DNA from 4 places in the Alteromonas sp. 5NS40-0096 genome. Region 4 is predicted to be linked to each of the others. Evidence: predicted binding sites of a transcription regulator. Region 4 holds the regulator's gene; each other region holds the start of a gene.
What was found. Region 4 encodes sigma-54, which starts transcription at its own class of promoters, with help from an activator protein. Its sites were predicted from a motif close to GTTGGCACGNNNNTNGNNT; they were not measured.

Region 1: AC27G9_RS20620 (DUF4097 family beta strand repeat-containing protein) is a predicted target of sigma-54. The motif match lies at 2,812-2,830, and genes of this name have one in related genera.
Region 2: AC27G9_RS11775 (DUF3192 domain-containing protein) is a predicted target of sigma-54. The motif match lies at 2,988-3,006, and genes of this name have one in related genera.
Region 3: AC27G9_RS05495 (FlgO family outer membrane protein) is a predicted target of sigma-54. The motif match lies at 1,752-1,770, and genes of this name have one in related genera.

Annotation. Positions count from the first base shown of each region.
Region 1 covers NZ_BAAJLQ010000011.1:34,304-38,954, forward strand. Annotated here, with positions in the region: gene AC27G9_RS20610 (sulfite exporter TauE/SafE family protein) at 1-818, shown strand, start outside; gene AC27G9_RS20615 (pyridoxal phosphate-dependent aminotransferase) at 838-2,010, shown strand; gene AC27G9_RS20620 (DUF4097 family beta strand repeat-containing protein) at 2,058-2,714, opposite strand; gene AC27G9_RS20625 (outer membrane protein assembly factor BamE) at 2,939-3,295, opposite strand; gene recN (DNA repair protein RecN) at 3,407-4,651, opposite strand, start outside.
Region 2 covers NZ_BAAJLQ010000003.1:414,226-418,876, reverse strand. Annotated here, with positions in the region: gene AC27G9_RS11790 (CHASE domain-containing protein) at 1-926, shown strand, start outside; gene AC27G9_RS11785 (outer membrane beta-barrel protein) at 1,055-1,648, opposite strand; gene AC27G9_RS11780 (GNAT family N-acetyltransferase) at 1,851-2,447, opposite strand; gene AC27G9_RS11775 (DUF3192 domain-containing protein) at 2,587-2,949, opposite strand; gene AC27G9_RS11770 (hypothetical protein) at 3,118-3,459, shown strand; gene syd (SecY-interacting protein) at 3,493-4,038, opposite strand; gene queF (NADPH-dependent 7-cyano-7-deazaguanine reductase QueF) at 4,117-4,651, shown strand, end outside.
Region 3 covers NZ_BAAJLQ010000001.1:1,200,195-1,204,845, forward strand. Annotated here, with positions in the region: gene AC27G9_RS05485 (FlgO family outer membrane protein) at 1-338, opposite strand, end outside; gene AC27G9_RS05490 (FlgO family outer membrane protein) at 341-1,084, opposite strand; gene AC27G9_RS05495 (FlgO family outer membrane protein) at 1,089-1,712, opposite strand; gene AC27G9_RS05500 (YfcL family protein) at 1,877-2,173, opposite strand; gene AC27G9_RS05505 (ATP-NAD kinase family protein) at 2,191-3,324, opposite strand; gene AC27G9_RS05510 (elongation factor P hydroxylase) at 3,317-3,895, opposite strand; gene trxC (thioredoxin TrxC) at 4,080-4,499, shown strand; gene AC27G9_RS05520 (DUF8198 family protein) at 4,641-4,651, shown strand, end outside.
Region 4 covers NZ_BAAJLQ010000002.1:275,525-280,175, reverse strand. Annotated here, with positions in the region: gene lptC (LPS export ABC transporter periplasmic protein LptC) at 1-550, shown strand, start outside; gene lptA (lipopolysaccharide transport periplasmic protein LptA) at 519-1,082, shown strand; gene lptB (LPS export ABC transporter ATP-binding protein) at 1,082-1,807, shown strand; gene AC27G9_RS07160 (RNA polymerase factor sigma-54) at 1,914-3,398, shown strand; gene hpf (ribosome hibernation promoting factor) at 3,424-3,711, shown strand; gene ptsN (PTS IIA-like nitrogen regulatory protein PtsN) at 3,721-4,164, shown strand; gene rapZ (RNase adapter RapZ) at 4,189-4,651, shown strand, end outside.

The sequences.
Region 1 (4,651 bases), on a different contig from region 4:
TAGAACTGGTGTTGTTTGTTATAACACTATGTTTGGCCGGCGCGGCGGCTGGTATTACATCTGGCTTGTTTGGCAATGGTGGCGGCTTTGTTGTCGTACCTGCGTTACTGGCCGTTTTTCCGATTTTCACACCGTATTCTGACGAACTTGCTAGAGTAGCGATAGGCACTTCTCTAGCTTCTATTGTTGTCTCCAGTACTCGCTCTGTTATTGCTCATAACGCCAAAGGAGCGGTGGACTTTGATGTGCTGAGAACTTGGGCCATATGGCTGATTTCTGGCTCAATCGTGGGTGTATTGATCGCCCAGTATTCAAGCAGCAGTTCCCTCATTTTAATATTTGCCGCTGGGGTATTGGTTTATTCCGTTTACTTTATTTTTCCTGACAAAGTAGTTCGTCCGGGAGTGTATTTTTCGATGCCAACGGGAGCAGGTAGAGCAACCATGGCTTTTGTTCTCGGTGGTTTCTCCGCTCTACTCGGTATTGCTGGCGGTACACCAACAGTGATAGCGATGGTAATGTGCCGACGCACTATTCAAGAGGCCGTAGCCACTGCGGCAGGTGTCGGTTTTTTGATAGGGCTACCCGGTGCAATAGGCTTTTTGGTAATGACCCAAACGGAAGGAGCGAACTTGCCGTTTGGCACCGTAGGATATGTCAATTTACCCGCTCTCATCGCCATCAGTATCGGCTCTATTTTCACCGCGCCAATCGGCGCAAATATGGCGCACAGCTTTAGCGAGCGCAAACTTAAACGTTTATTCGGAATGTATTTGGTGCTCGTTTCAATTGGAATGTTCATCAAAGCTGCATCGTAATCGACATGAGGAAATAATAATGACACTAAACGTCTCAAGAAGGCACTTTATGCAGGGCGGAGTCGCGGTATCTGCTCTTGCTGGTTCAGGGATATTAGCTAACGCTGGTATTGCTAATGCAGCATCAATGAAAACCATGCCTGTATTTGGTCCAGCACCAGGTATTGCCAAATTAAATGCCAATGAAAACCCCTACGGACCGAGCGACTTGGCGCTAAAAGCCGTTGCTCAAGCGGCAAGCGACGGTGGAGCCTATTACGCTTATAATGCGGCCATGTATTTGTGGGATATGATCGCTGAAAAGCACGGCTTGTCTAAAGCCAATATTGCGATCAGTGCGGGCTCAAGCCCTGTGTTGTCATATGCAGCATTGTTTGCTTCCGACAAAGGCAAAATCCTCGGCCCCGATTTGTTTTGGGATACCACGTCAAGAGCACCAGAAAAACAGGGTAAAGGTGAAATTGTAAGGGTGGCAAACACTGCCGAATTAGATATTGATCTCGACGCCATGTACGGAGCGATTGATGACTCTGTAGCAATGGTACATGTAACCAACCCGAACAACCCTACTGGTAAAATCCTGGACCCCAAAAAGTTGGAGGCATTTTGTATTAAGGCTTCGAAAAAGACGCTGGTATTAGTGGACGAGGCATACAATGAACTAACAGACGATCCTCCTAAGCACAGCATGATCCCGTTGGTGAAGCAGGGCCACAACATTGTTGTGGCGAGAACGTTTTCTAAAATATACGGGCTGGCGGGAATGCGCGTTGGTTATTTAATCTCATCAGAGCCGAATATTGAACAAATCAACCGCTTTGGCATGGGAGCATATACGCTGAACCAAGCTGGGTTAGCTGCGGCTATCGCGAGCTACAATGACGAGGCATTTATTCAGTTCTCAAAAGATAAAATTGTCGAGGCCCGATCGATGGTTATGGATGCTGTTAAAGCTAACGGATTGTCAGCACTACCAAGTAGTACCAATTTTGTTTACGTTAACCTTGGAAAAGACGCAGATACGGATATCTTTCAGCAGGCCATGGCGGAACAGAATGTAATGATCAGAGGTAAGTACAGAACATATAACCAGTGGTCTAGGGTCAGTATGGGGAAAATAGAAGATGTGAAAATGTATGTTGATGCAGTGCCAAAAGCGCTGGATTTAATGTACAAACGCATTAAAGCGTAGAACGAAAAAAGGAGAGCGACGCTCTCCTTTTTTATTGCAACTCGCGATTAATAATTGTCGTAATCGCGCTCTACTTTCTCTTCCAAGTAGCTGGGGATTTCTAGTTCGACTTCACGTTTTAGAATGATTTTACCGTTTACCGATACGCCATCTTCAATGCGAAGAGTCGGTGGGTTAGATTTACCGCCCCAGCGACTGCTCTGTTCTTCGTAGACGATATTGCCATTTACTTCGGTATCATCTTCGAGGGTTATATCGCCATTGATAGTTTCAATGTCGCCACCGACTTTGGCACTCTCTAACGAGATATCACCATTAACGGTTTCTACGTCATCACCAATGTCTGCACCTTTTCCAAGATTAATATCACCGTTCACTGTTTCAATGCTGTCGCGTACGGAAAGGTTTTTGCCAGCTTCGATATCACCGTTTACCGCTTCTGCTTCATCGATGGTGACATCATCGCCCATCTCGATACCACCGTTTACAGTAGAAACTTCTTCTGCTGTAACCTTGTTACCCAGTTCAATCCCGCCATTAACGGTGGAGAGTTCGCCGACACTGCGACCATCTCTAATATCGATGCCACCAAACACACTCGATACATCGCCATCATCGGCGTGACCGCCAACGTGAATAACACAGCCCGATAAGCCTAACGCCATTGCAATAAACATAGGTGGAACAATTGTTTTTTTAATCATGTTGATATCCATAAGAGACCTTTTTCATCGTTATTAGTTGTGTCGTTACTAAACCCTGAAAGGTTTAAAACAAAGTTGGAAAAAACTTATCTTTAATAGGCAGAGACTATGCCAAAAGTTTAACTATATGAAAAATATGGATATTTTTATTTTTGTCAGGAAAGGGGAAATAGAGAGTTAGCCCAAATCACTAAAAAATAGTGAATTGGGCTGAATTTGATGAATTACTGATCTAACGGAGTGTTAAAGTCTTCAGACAGTTCAAAATCGCCTTCTATCGAGACAATTTGCTCTTCTTCAAAATTAATGATCATGCGCTTCTCAAAATCTGGACCACGCTTTGCCATACCTCTTTTCATTTTGTACACATAATACCAAGTATCATGGTCGAAAGAGTCTTGGATAACAGGGCGCCCAAGTACGAATATGACTTGTTCTTTTGTCATACCGATTCGCAATTTTTCTACATCGCGCTCGTCAAGAAAGTTTCCTTGCGGCACATCTATTCGGAAAATCCAGTTTGAACAGCCAGCGGCAGTGATTGAAAATACAAAAAGGAAACAGAGTTGGTACAGCTTCATAGCTAATTTACATCCAGTTGATCGGTATTTCTTATGTGAGCCACACGCTCACATTTTTATTATATCGGCAGCGAATGCTACCTTACTCATCTATGACCAATCAACTGCTTATTAGTTCGATTCCGTGCTTTTCAATAATTCTTTAGCGTTAGCAATAGCAGAATGTGTAATTTCATCACCTGCAAGTAACCTTGCCAATTCATTCACACGAGCTTGTTCAGTCAACGCTAACATCTGAGTTTCAGTGCTCTTGCCATCGGTTTGTTTCGTTACAAACAACTGGTTGTGGGCTCTTGCAGCCACTTGCGGCAAATGCGTGACACAAATAACTTGGTTATCTTGGCCGAGTTCCCGCAATAGTTGGCCTACTACCGATGCAGTTGGGCCACTAATACCCGTATCTACTTCGTCAAAGATCATAGTTGGCGTGGCACTTTCTGATTTGGTGATTACCTGAACCGCAAGGCCTATACGCGAGAGTTCACCACCAGATACCACCTTATCGAGTTTATCTGGTGTTTGCCCAGGGTTAGTCGACACTAAAATACTGATGGTATCTTGTCCAAGAGACTGAGGTTGTAACTGTTCATTAAACGCTACCATTACTTTTACTTGCGCATGGGGTAGGTTCATTTTGCGTACTTTGGTTTCAATTTGCTGGCTGAGAACGTTCGCTGCTTTGATTCTCGATTTTGACAGTTTTTCACTGGCTTCGCGGTAATCGTTCAACGCTGAGGCCACATCATCTTCTAACGTCTCTAATTTGCTTTCGTCAGCATTCAATGATGCAAATTCGTCTGCCAATTCTTGATGATGCAAATGCAATGATTCAGGTTGCACACCATGCTTTCTGGCTAAGTCCATGGCTTGTGAATATCGCTGCTCAACATGTTGAAGCCGTAATGGATCAATTTCCAACTGCTCGCAATAGCTCCTGAGTTCATGGGCTGCTTCTTCAATCTGAATAGCGGCTTCACTGAGCATACTGACAATTGGTGCCAGGTTTTCATCATGCTCTTGCAGTTCACTCAACCTATCCGTACTTTGCTTGACTACAGAAGCGGCGTTAAATTCATCATTATCGTACAGATTATAGAAACTGGTTTGTGCTTGCTCTAACAGCGTTTGCCCGTGACTCAACCGCTTGTGTTCGGCTTCCAGTTCCTCGAATTCCCCTTGTGCAATAGCGAATTCATCCAGTTCTGCGACCTGATAAGACAATAACTGATGCCGGTCGGCTCTTTGTTGTGCTTCACCTTTTAGCCTTTGTAGCTCTGAAGTTAACGTTTTCCAATTGCCAAAGGTTGTTTTTACATCGCTCAATAGTTTCGGGTGTTTGGCAACGGTATCTAGCGT
Region 2 (4,651 bases), on a different contig from region 4:
ACGCAAATGGCGTACCGATTGCTGCAAAATCAAGAAAAGAACACGTACCTGTGCTCCACATGTTATCCAGAAATCCGACGGGCGATGACGTCAACACTTTGGGGTTAGACCTTGCTTGGTCTCCTGAACGTATGGAATCTAAACTTCAAGCTCGAGACACAGGCAGAGCGAGACTGTCTAATTTTTTCGTCGTTGTAACTGGACAAAATGCCCAATATGATCCTATGGGTTTCGCAATTACTCTCCCTGTGTATCAGGACGGCATTGTTCCGATCAACAGCGAACAAAGAAGAAAAAAGATTATTGGTTACTTAGCGGGCGTTTATTCGGTTGAAGAATTGACTAAACCTCAGACAACAGATTTGTTAGCAAACGATTTTAATATTCTTATTCGTGATAGTGAAAACAATGAAAATCGGATCGAGCTTACATCGGGAGAGGCGTCAAGCCACTCAACGTCAACACAAATCGAGGCGTATGGCAGCAGCCTTCACTTTACACTAACTGCAACAAAAGCGTTCGCTCACTCGCGATTTCACGTGTATTGGCTCATTTTACCCGTATCACTTTTGTTATTTGGCATTACCATTTTCTTTTTCTTGCAACGATTAGAAATCCAAAACCACAAGTTAAACAAAACGCTGAGAGACTTAGAAACCGCTCTCAAAGAAGTTGATGCTTTGAAAAAAAGAGAAAAAGAAAACATCTACCGGGCCACTGTGCATGGTACCCAGCACATTATGAACAACTTATTAAATCAGTTGACACTGGTCAGCATGGAAATTGAAAAAAATGCACATTTTAATCCACTGGTGGCTGCGTCTTTTGAAAACATGAAAGCGCAAGCGTTGGAGTTAGTCGATAAGCTTTCTTCAGTAGAAGAAGTTGAAGAGCAAGCTATCAAGGAGTCGATAAGGCCGAAGTGAAAATCAACCTTAATACAGGATGGCTAAAGGTTAATAATTAAAAATGCCCAGCATTGAGCTAGGCATTTCATCTTTCAATTTAAAGCTTCTCGCTACATTTTTGCCGATGCACACGAGCTAATTGCGCTTTAGAATGAGTAGCGAACCGTTGCAGTTACCATATCGAAATCTTCAAATAGGCGATAAGTCGCACCCACAGAGATATCTTCAGTTACAAAATAACGTCCACCGACTTTCAAAGTCACGTCATTGATTTCAGCATCATCGATATCGATGTAACCAAGTTCTGCCAATCCTTCGAAGTTGTCAGAGAACATTGAACGTAGGCCAATTGTTGCGCCGAAGCCACTCTCATCATTAGACGCACTTGCGCCACCGAAACTAGCATCTACGCCCAGTCTTTCGTAAGACACTATGCCGTAAAAATCAATGCTGTCAGCCGCTTCGACTCGATAGCCAAGGCCAACAGACAACAAATCAAAACCAACATCTGCTCCTGAAATATCGGTATCGCCGTCTGAGTATTCAATACGCGTGACAAAGTTATCAGCAAATTGGTAAGCGCCTGCGACTTTAAAGCCTTTCGCTTTATCGTTGATACTTTCATCATCAACTTGAGCATAACCGGCTTCCACATAGTTCCAGCTTGGAGATGCCGCGAAAGCGGTTGAAGCGAAAGTAGAAGCGAGAAGAGTTACTGCTGCAATTTTAGTAAGTTTCATTACATATCCTTGTTTACTAATTAAAACCGCACTGAACAGTGCGACGCGCAGATTACTAATAACTCGCTATTTTGCAAGCAAATTTTATTTATATCGAAGATAAGAAGTCAGATTTAAATAAAATTGAGAGCTGACCACTGTATGAGTAACGAGTCGCCGAAGGCTCTTTGTTTGACGTAGCAAATAAGCTCATAGGGAGCCGCTATTTGGGTTTTCTTCGATACATGACTTGACCCGTTATCCGTCCGATGGATAGATCATCTACCCCTTCGTATCCACCATCTTCGAAAAACGCTTGGTATTTGGGCACCGTAACAAAAACCGCTGCGCCATCTGTTACGTCATTATCAAGTAAAATACTGTCTATCGCGCCCATCAACATGTGACCTAAACCCAAGTGCTGACTGTCTGGATGCACGGCAATGAATCCAATCATGTGGAAGTGGGTAGCGGGTATCAAGCTGCGTATTTTTTCTTCTTTTTCTAACATTTGTCGGGTGCCAAATAACCCAGCGGTTAGCAGCATTTTTAATCGCCAATGCCATAGCCGCCCCGCATTTGCACTATCACTTGGCTCGCTCAAGCACACAACGGCGAGCAGTCTTTCACCGTCGAACAGTCCGATCATTGGATGTTCAGCATCCCAAAACGTATTCAGCTCTTCCCTAATAGCAGAGCGTAGACGGCTCTCGTACCCGTCTTTTTCCGATTGAAAAATATCGAGGAAAAGGGGATCGTCGAAATAAGCGTTATAGAGTAAAGAAGCCGCAACATTGATATCGTCATGGCTGAGGTGCATGGCTTTTATCGCCGACACATCTATTGAATCTTGTAATTCCACCGCTTTCTCCTAGCCCAAATGTTTTGGAAGTAAAAGAAAACTGTACAATAAAAAAACAAGAATGTTAACGAGCTGTTAACATTCTTGCGAGCGATATTTAGAATTGGCTGTAAGCCGCTTCTCCCCATCCGATCAAAGCACCATCTTTAAATACCAGTGGCGTACACTCGTCTTTTGTCGTCACGCCATCCCCTGCCATTTTTTGTGTGCGATAAAATAGCACGCGATAATCGGCGTCATCTTGTTTGTAACGTTCGCTAAAATCCGCGACACCCATGCGTTTTACAACCGCTTCGTAAGTCATATCTGTCTCGAGTTTAGAAATATGCTTGCGATTGTTGTACTCGCGATCTTGCCAATCAGAACTATAGTGACTGTCACCGTCACCACCAACGGAAATAACACATCCAGATAAAAATGCGGGAGAAAGTAGTGCCAAAGCCATAACTGCGTGTTTCATAGTATTCCTTTTTTTAGAAAATATCGTTTCACACTAACAAACAAGTTTAAGGCCAACTTTTTATATCATTGAATTTTAAAGATTTTAACTAAAAACAAAAAAAACAACATGCGATTTTGAAGTAAAAAATGCTATAAATTGGTTAAATTGACTAACACAGGTAACGTCGTGACATCTTCTCAAACGACCCAAGCTCTCATTTTAATTTGCCATTCTCTCGTTGAAGAAGGAAAAAAGCCATCTGTCGGACTTTTACGAGGCAAGGCTAGCTTCAAAGTATCAGTATCGGAAGCCATTGAGGCCATCAAGCACTTTAATACGTTGTCGACACAGGAATCGCAAAATGAAGTGGTTGCCTCAACATCGAGTGCTCCCACCTCAGTACCAAAGCAAATGCAGCAACGACTAACGCAGCTCGAAGACGAAATAAAACAACTGCATCAAACCAATACCGACTTAGAAAATAGAATTGATAAACTCGAATCCCTCGTATTGAGAACCTTTGATTAACAGCGGGCCGAGTATAACTGCCATTGGCAATTGCTATTCAATTTGTGCGATTGGCACCAATGAATCTAAAAAAGTCGCTAAATTCGGCGCAACTTCGGACTTAGCCTCTTTACCGACAGGCTCTAACACAACTGCCCCACTTTCATTATCTATACTGAGAATGAAATTTTCATCATCCGTCAGCGCAAAAAATAGTGTAATAGGCTGTTTTAATCTGCGCTTCATCATGACATGACCAATAAGGTTTTCTTGCAATCGGTCGAAATCTTCGTCGTTCCAGACTTGCAACAATTCACATACGCCCTGTTGTGCTTCAGCACGCCAGCCCATTCCCCAATAGGCGCTAAAATACTCACAAAAATCTGGATGTATTTGTATGTCGAGCGCGTGTTCCAAATCGCTAAAAGAACGTTTAGGCTCTTGCTTTATCGGTGCCCAATTTACCAGCCCATCAATTTCTTCCTGGTCGGCAATACAAGGAGATTGCCACTCTGAGTCTTTTTCAATGGGTAACAACAATTTAGCTAGCTTCGCCCGCTCAAAAAATTGCCGTAAAGCGCTTTCTACATTGTTCTGCATATCGATTTTGTCTGCTTTTCAGTTACAATACGCGGCATATCCGCTGAATGCGGCAAGTGTACGACTTAATTGGTAAATATGACAGATAAACAGACTGCCCCGTTAACGCTCTCTGAGGACCTAACACTAGGTAAACAAGTGAGCTATATCGAAACCTATTCACCTGAACTATTGCAACCCGTTCCGCGAACAGTTGGCAGAACAGCTATCCAGCTTCCGCAAACTTTGCCATTTGATGGTATTGATATCTGGAATGGTTACGAACTTTCTTGGCTGAATGCAAAAGGCAAACCTGTCATTGCAATTTTACAATGTAATGTACCCATAGACTCGCCAAACTTGATTGAATCCAAATCGTTCAAACTGTATTTGAATAGCTTTAACCAATCAACGATGCAGAGTGCAGCTCAAGTTGAAGCGCTATTGCAAAAAGACTTGTCCAATTGTGCCGGCAAGCAAGTTGAAATCAAGCTCTATTCAGCACCCGAGTTTGACCAATTGAATTTGGGGCAATTACAGGGAACCGTTATCGACGATTTAGACGTTGAAATTACGCAGTACCAACCAGGGCCGAGTTTTTTAGCCACGACAGACGAACAAGCCGATGAAACGC
Region 3 (4,651 bases), on a different contig from region 4:
CCAATGAGTTCTTGTCGTTTAAGCTGATTTGCGTTGTCCATCAGCTCCATGGCCAACTGGCTGGCATAATCATTCAACAGTTTGTGGGTACGCATGGGCGTAAAGCCGCTAGGTAACGGGTCTCGATACCCACTACCCTGCTCTTCATTGAGTGCTTGTTGGTGGAGAAAATCACGCGAGTCAGGTCGGTATACTAGGCCACTTTGTTCTGCCGGCTTCACTACTTCCGGCACTGACATTTCCTCGCCGTCTTCATCAACCCAATAGGCCCAGTCCTGTGTCATTGATGCACAACCTGAAAGCCCTACGCTTAACATCAGCAGCCCGAGATACTTCATACTTAACCCTTAGTTAGCTTTACGCCATCACGCATGCCTGCACGTTGGCTATCACTCGGAATCAGAGCATCTACAACGTAAAATGGCACCAAAGTTTGCGCGCTAGCAACGACAGCCCGAGACTCAATACCTAGGATGCGAGCATTAACCAGAAAACCGCCTTGGTGCTTGGTCATAGTGCCAGTTAACACGTATTCCAAAGGTAGGCTGCTGTTGAGTTCTAAGTAATCTCTCGACAGTAAAAAGTCACCCGCATCCGTCACGCGAATGTAGTCTGTGGCTTTGTAATCGATCACTGGTATACGAAATTTATGTAGCTCGTGTACAAAAGATTCAGCCATCTGTTGGCCAAGCAGGTTGGTGGCCTGTAAGTCAGAGTCCAACAGTGCAAAATGCGTCACGGCAACCGGCGTTTTGTCCGATACATATTCCATATTGGAAATCAGATCTTGGGTCATATTTTTTACATAGTCGCCTATGTGCTTAGTCAAGGGGCGTCCCTTGTATGCCCCCTGAACACTGCTGTACAGAGGTGGTTGACCAATTGCGCCAAAGTTATCGACGCCTTCTTCATTTTCACCTTGAACAGGTTCAACGGGCTCTCCGACCGCAGCAATATCAACGATGTTAAGTGCACCCGCATTTGAAGGTGTCGACTTCGATTGCTCAGGCGGGTTGTAACTGACACAGCCCGTTAGCGCTGCGACTAGCGATACTGCAGCGGTAAATTTGAGTTGTTGTCGCATCCGGTTACCCCTTCTTCTCTGTTCTATATATCATGCCGCCACGGCTAGTAACTTGCTCTTTCTGCCAAAACAAATCTTCTGGAAAAAATCGCGTAGCGGCAGCAACAATATCTTTTGTTCTCGCGTTAATGACTCTAACGTTGACCACAGCGCCGGCTTCTTGATAAACCATAGTGCCGGTAATGTAATAGTCGACTCTTTCAACACCTGAAAGAGAATCGATGTCACGCGTTAACACGCGATCTGCTTGGTCACTTAACTTTATATCGTTCGATAACTTAAACTCTTGAGCAGTAAAGCCGCGTTTTGTTGCTTCGGTGATTAACCCTTGCTCAAGTTGATGGCCCAGTAACATTAGCGGATGTTGATTTTTTGGGTCGAAAGCCATGGTATCGACAGGGACAAAGCCCACAACGGCATACCTAGCTTGCCTGGCAGGTCGCATTCCAGCAAACAATTCGTTGGCCAAAACATGCGTGTGATATTCAACGTTGCCAAGTGCAGGAATGGGTAATCCCGAGGAGACTTCTGCACTAGATGGCGCATTGTTTTTGCTTGCACACCCAAGCATCAAACAAACAGATATAAGGCCAGTGGCCAGAAACTTCACTTTGTATGGTAATACCATGAGAATCACGTGAGCCTAATTTAGTTAACTGCACTCACATCGCAAGAAACGTACCAATAGGCTAGCTGGGTTGACGCCCTTTGAATCAGTAGGCCAAGTACACATGATTGGGGCAATAGCGGCAAAACCTTACCTTTTGCCCACATGTTTCAAAGCGATAACGGTTACAGATTGCCGCTCAATTTTTTCCATAGTGCAGAAACATGGATTTGGTCTTCTGACTCAAGCTCTCCAGCCTCAAATGCGCGGTTCAGACTGGCTTGCATAATATCGTTCAATTTTTCCAACGTCGCCTCGTCGTCCATCTCAAGCCGTTTAGATTCGACGGCAAAATGGCCTTGTAAGTAACTGGCAACAAAGAGTTCGTCATCGCTACCGTGATCAACAACGGCATCCAGCGCTTGTTCAATCTGATGGATTGCGTCGAGATAAACACGTGGTGCGAGGGGTTCGGTATTCATAAGTTTCCTAACATTGTTTAGAGCGCGGGATACAAGACTTTGTCGTTGTAACCGGTTATCACAGAAAATTGGCCCGCCAGCATCTCATCTAATTTTTCATCGGACGTATCGAGCCGCAAAGGTTTGCCTGCGAGGCCGTTTAATTTATTTTTAGTCGCGACAATGAGTATGTTTTCTTTGCCAACTTCGCGAATGAGATCTGGGCTAATTTGCTGATTTCCACGACCGAATATATGCCCTTGCCCCCCGATGACAGTTATCACCAATTTCACGGGTGCTGTTTTTGCAATCTCAATCAAATCGTTTGCTGTCGCATCAGATTTTACCACCTCGCCACGGTAGACGACGTCGACACCAAGCAAGGTATTTTGCAATCCGAGTTCTTCCATTATCGAGGCGACCGTTGAGCCAGACCCCATGACAAAATAAGTGTCTTCTTCATCGTCCATCACATTCGTGATGTGTGCAGCGATATCCATAAGCACCAATTCTTCACTTTCTTTACCCCCGGCTTTGACAGCCTGAATGTAGGTCAATTCATTTGGCACCCGCATTTCACCGAAGGGTTTCGCAATCACTTTTCCTTGGCGAAATGCCGTTTCATCAATATCTCTGACTTCTGCGTCGATTTCGCTTACCAAATCGCCGTTGACCATTGATTTCAGTACTTCGCCTGCCGCGGGTGGGCTAACGGCATAGACACCAGAATGGATTTTACACCCTGCCGGCACGCCTAAAACAGGTACCCGTTGTTCAACAATATGGCAAACATTACGTGCGGTACCGTCGCCTCCGGCAAATAGCAATAAATCGATATCGTGTTTGAGAATCTCGCGTACAGCATTTTCGGTATCGATCGCTTCGGTTTGTGATGAGGCAGAGGAATAGACGACTTGCGTCGATAAGCCTAACTCACGACACACGTATTCTCCCATTTCTCTGGACGCGGTCACTACCGATATCGAATCTGCTGCGTCATAAATTTTGTTCAAAGCACGGCGCATTTTGTCATTCGCGAGTTTTTTTGCACCTGCCGCTAGGGCCTGCTCTCGAATTGCCTCGCCGTCACTGCCTTTTAATGCGAGTGCTCCACCAATGCCTGCAAACGGATTGATCACAATACCGAGCTTAAATTTGCGAGGGTTATCCATCTTTTGCCATCTCCAATGTAGAGAATGTGAGGGGCGACGTGCCAAAATGCCTTTCTAACGCCTTAATAAATCGTGCTGCTCTCGGAGGAAAGCCATGTTGCAACATGTCCAGAAGTTTTGATTTAACCGCTTGCGTGAAAGCGAATCGGTCGGGCTCTACACCATTGAGGTTATCAGTACTCACTTGAAATACTCGACCTGCAGCGTGGGTCAACGCCCATTCAATTGCCTGAGGTTTGATTTCTACCTTTTCAAACTCTGCTTGCTGCTCCTCATCACGGCCATCTGGGCAATACCAATAGCCATAGTCTTCGAGTTGACGACGCCTCTCCCCAGCTACACACCAATGCGCTATCTCATGCAATGCACTAGAGAAAAATCCATGAGCAAATACAATCTGCGCGTAAGGTTTACCCTGGCCTGCGGGCAGATAAATAGGCTCGTGCTCCCCTCGTATCAATTTGGTGTTGAATTCTTGGTAGAAGGTATCAGCAAATAAATCAATCAACGCACAAACATCAGGATCTGGGCGTTCAGATGGGCAACTCAATGGTACGACTCGACTCAACATCAATCACTTGCTAACGGAGAAAATTGGTGGCGCATTTTATCAGCTTCTGACCTGCGAATCGACTCATCGTTATACCCAATTTTCAATCAGAGCAACCTACCACTTTGCTCCAACTCTTGAAAATTTAGCAGGACGCGCCCACATTATTCGACATGATGTCAGCGCAATCACAAGGGTAATCTTCATGCATATCGTTTGTCACCACTGCGGTGCGATAAACCGAATACCACAAGGCAAAAAGGCCAATGAGGCCACCTGTGGCAAATGTAAACAGCAGGTACTCGGCGCCGCACCGTTGGAAGTCAATGGCAGTCAACTGGCTCGGCACATCCAAAAAAATGACTTGCCGATTGTCGTCGACTTTTGGGCTCCTTGGTGTGGCCCCTGTCTGCAATTTGCTCCCACCTTTACTCAAGTGGCAGAACAGCTGCACGGTCAAATGTTGTTTTTAAAAGTCGACACGCAAGCGCAACAAATGGCTGCGGCTGAACACAACATTCGCTCCATCCCCACACTGGCTAAGTGTATCAATGGCAGAGAAATCGACAGACTGTCAGGGGCTTTACCCGCCAATCAGTTCGTACAGTGGTTAAACCAAAGCTAATTATTTATTGGGTTTGTTGCATTTGACTTGGCATGTTTTATTCGAGAAAGCTCAACACATCGCGGTAAATTCCGCGGCTCAACTTGAATAAAAGTGTTTTTTTCGACAAGCTACACCCACCCTGATGCACGATGGAGTCACATGAGCACATC
Region 4 (4,651 bases):
CCTGAGTATTTCCGCGCTTTTTGTGTTGGCATTGCTAATGTACTTGCCAACGTTTATGGAAGAGTCGCCGACAGACCAACAATCCGCTAAAGTGGACGCGTTGAGGCCAGCGTACTTGGCAAACAATTTAACCACGACTATGTATGACACAGATGGTAAGTTGAATCATGAGGTGTTCGCTACCACAATGGAACACTACGACCTATTGGGTTTCGTGCTGTTTCAAAACCCGATGTATACCGTATACGTGGGTGAAAATGAATCGCCATGGCAGGTGACAGCAAAGGAAGGGACACTTTATGACAACAACTTGATTCAGCTAGAAACAGATGTTGTCATAACCAATATGAGCGACGACGATTTTGTTCAGACAATAAAAACAGAGTTTATCGAAATCGACTTGAACAAAAAAACCATGACGTCGGATCAGCCCGTGGTAATAATCGGCGGGCAATACGTTATAAATAGCAATGGCTTCAATGCCGATTTGCATACCAGACAATACGAGTTAATTGATCATGTACAAACCACTTATAAACCTGGCAGCTAGTTTACTGGCCCTCAGCGCTAGTACTTTTGCACTGGCTGACGAGACCGACTTTACTAAGCCGATAAAAGTCGACTCAGCGTCTCAGTTTGTTGATGGAATTAACAAAATATCACTGTTCAAAACTGATGTTTACATCACCCAAGGCTCGTTAGTTATCGAAGCGGATGAGGTCGAAGTGGTTGCCACTGATGGCGAAGGCAACGAAGTATTCATCGCGCGAGGCAATCCCGCGAGCTATACCCAGCAAGTCACCGACGGTAAATCGGTGAATGCCAAGGCCAATGAAATTCGCTATGAAGTGAGCAAACGCAAAATTTCACTGAAAGGAAATGCAGAGCTACAGCAAGACACCAGTATGGTGCGCGGTGATACCATTACCTATGACATGGAAAAAGAACAGATGTTGGCACAAGGGTCGGAGCAACAAAATGGCAGAGTCACTACTGTGTTTAGGCCTGAAGCCATCAAAGATCTGACCGACCAAGTCGAATCTAAAGACGAAGATAAAAACGACGAGGACCAACCAAAGTAATGGCTACATTAACTGCCTCTCATTTGGCAAAATCCTATCGTTCTAGGCAAGTGGTACGCGATGTGAGCTTGTCGGTATCCAGTGGCGAAATCGTTGGACTACTCGGCCCAAACGGCGCGGGTAAGACGACAACGTTTTACATGATTGTTGGTTTGGTGCCACTGAACAAGGGTAGCATCCACATTGATGACAACGAACTGACACACCAACCTATGCATGAGCGCGCGCGCCAAGGTATCGGTTATTTACCTCAAGAAGCGTCTATTTTCCGCAAAATGACGGTACACGAAAACGTCATGGCGATTTTACAAACCCGAAAAGACTTAAACCGTCAGCAACAAGAAGAGGAAGCTGACGCTTTGCTGGACGAATTTAACATCAACCATATTCGCAACAGCAATGGGATGAGTTTGTCGGGTGGAGAACGGCGTCGAGTGGAAATTGCGAGAGCGTTGGCGGCCAACCCACAGTTCATATTGCTAGATGAACCTTTTGCTGGCGTCGACCCCATTTCGGTAAACGACATAAAAAAAATAATTCAACATCTGCGCGACCGCGGAATTGGCATCCTAATAACCGACCACAATGTGCGTGAAACCCTTGATGTTTGTGAAAAAGCCTACATTGTTAGTCATGGGGAATTGATTGCTCAGGGCTCCGCAGAGCAAGTTTTAAGCAATCAAAAAGTAAGAGATGTATACCTAGGAGAGCAATTCAAGCTATAGTTAGTATAGCGGGTTACAAATGAGCCAACAGGAACCGCAATTCGGACTTGCACTCGGTTCATTGTTTAAGGTAAAAAAGCAGGAAAATGAGAAAGTTAAGACGTAGATGAAACCTTCTTTACAGCTAAAGTTTAGTCAACAACTCACAATGACCCCTCAGTTGCAACAAGCGATCAAGCTTTTGCAGCTCTCTACGCTCGACTTGCAGCAGGAAATCCAAGAAGCACTCGACTCAAATCCACTCTTAGAAGTCGAAGATATTGGCGATGGCGATCAACCGCAAAAAAGTAACTTAGACAGTGAAAACGATGCCACTGCCGAAGCTCCTGCACCTAGTTCAGATAATATTGAAACCTCTGATGCATTAGAAAAAGACGGGTTACCCGACGAACTTCCTATCGACAGTACATGGGATGAGTATTATTCAGCGTCTTCGGCCCCTGCACCTATGGCAGCATCAGATGACGACCAAGTATTTCAAGGCGAGACCACCGACGATATCCAAGCTCACTTGCTTTGGCAGATGGGTCTGACACCATTTAGTGATATCGACCGTGTAATCGCAATGGCGATTATCGACTCAATCGATGAGTCAGGGTATTTAACGGTAACCGTTGAAGATATTCTGCAAAGTGTGAATACCGATGACGAGACAGAGGAACTTATCGAAGAGGATGAAGTCGAATGTGTATTGAAGCGAATTCAACAATTCGACCCCTTAGGTTCAGGATCTCGGACGCCGCAGGAATGTTTATTGGTGCAACTCAATCAGTTTCCCCCTGATACACCTTGGCTAGCAGAAGCAAAAATGCTGCTAACCGATTACGCGGATTTGCTCGGTAGCAAAGATTACCGAACACTGATGCGTAAGACTAAGCTAAAAGAAGACCAGCTCAGAGAAGCAATGGTGCTTTTGCAAGGGCTTAATCCTAGACCGGGCTCAGCGTTAATTACCAAAGAGCCTGAATACGTCATTCCGGATGTATCAGTCGCGAAGAAGAACGGCCGTTGGGTGGTTGAACTCAACCCGGATAGTTTGCCGAAACTCAGCATTAATCAGCAGTACGCTGCGATGAGTAAAAGTGCGCGAAGCAGCAGTGATTCACAATTTATTCGCTCACATATGCAAGAAGCCAAGTGGTTTATCAAAAGCCTAGAATCGAGAAACGATACGCTGATGAAGGTGGCAAATTGTATTGTCCAACAGCAAATGGGTTTCTTCGAACACGGTCCAGAAATGATGAAACCAATGGTGTTAAACGATGTAGCAGAAATGGTCGATATGCATGAATCCACCATCTCTCGCGTTACGACCCAAAAATATATGCATACGCCTCGCGGTATCTACGAGTTGAAGTATTTCTTCTCGAGCCACGTGGCAACGGAGTCTGGTGGAGAATGTTCGTCAACCGCGATTCGAGCGTTGATCAAGAAACTGGTTGCCGCTGAGACCCCGAGTAAACCATTAAGTGATAGTAAGATTGCTCAATTGTTGGCCGACCAAGGAATTAAAGTTGCCCGGCGGACAATAGCAAAATACCGGGAGTCTCTCTCGATTCCCCCGTCTAACCAACGAAAAAGCCTGATTTAGGCTCCACCTATAAGGAAGACGAAATATGCAAATAAACCTTACTGGTCATCATGTTGAAATAACTGATTCTTTGCGTAACTATGTCGACACCAAGTTCAGCAAGCTAGAACGTCACTTCGACCACATATCTAACGTGCATGTTATCCTCAATGTCGAAAAACTTAATCAAAAAGCAGAAGCTACGATGCACCTTAGCGGAGCGGAAGTGTTTGCCTCATCGGAAAATGAAGACATGTACGCCGCCATCGATAGTATGGTAGACAAGCTTGATCGCCAAGTGATCAAGCATAAGGAAAAACTGAAAAGGCACTAACCCTATCTGATGGATATCACAGCCATAGTCAGCCTGGATCGCACGCAATGTGCGGTCCAGTGCAATAGTAAAAAACGAATTCTAGAGATTATTAGCGAAATTGCCGCTAACAATCACCCGTCTGTTGAACAATCTACCGTATTGAGTGCACTGTTAAATCGCGAACGTATGGGAAGCACGGGAATCGGTAATGGTATTGCTCTTCCCCATGGCAGACTAGCAGGCCTGGAGCGGGTAACCGCAATTATTGTCACCAGCACGCCCGCGATAAATTTTGATGCCATCGATGATCAACCTGTCGATATCTTTTTTGCTCTGCTTGTGCCAGAAGAGCAAACCGAGGGGCATTTGCAGACATTAGCAACCGTAGCGGGTAAACTAAGCGACAAATCGACCGTTAAAGCGATTCGAAACGCCAAAACGAGTGACGACATTCTTCAAGCATTAGCCTAACGCACCATACAGGGAGACGGGGCCGTGAAACTAATTATCATAAGTGGACGTTCAGGCTCTGGGAAATCTGTAGCCTTACGCGCATTAGAAGACTTAGGCTATTATTGCGTAGATAACATTCCTGTTAACCTTTTGCCGACACTCACGCACACTGTGGTGGATGAATACGACCAAGTCGCCGTTAGTATTGATGTTCGAAACTTACCAAAAGATCCCGCAGACCTTGTAGAAATACTGGACTACATGCCTGACACTTGGGATATGACCATCGTCTACATTGATGCCAGTGACGACATTCTAGTTAAACGCTTCAGCGAAACACGCAGATTACACCCCTTAACCAAACTCAATAAGTCCTTGTCTCAGGCCATTAAAGCCGAATCCGGGTTACTCGCCCCTATCGCTGAACGCGCCGATTTGTATATCGACACTGATGGCTTTTCCATCCATCAACTGGCTGAGCTCATCAGAGAGAGAATTTTAGGCA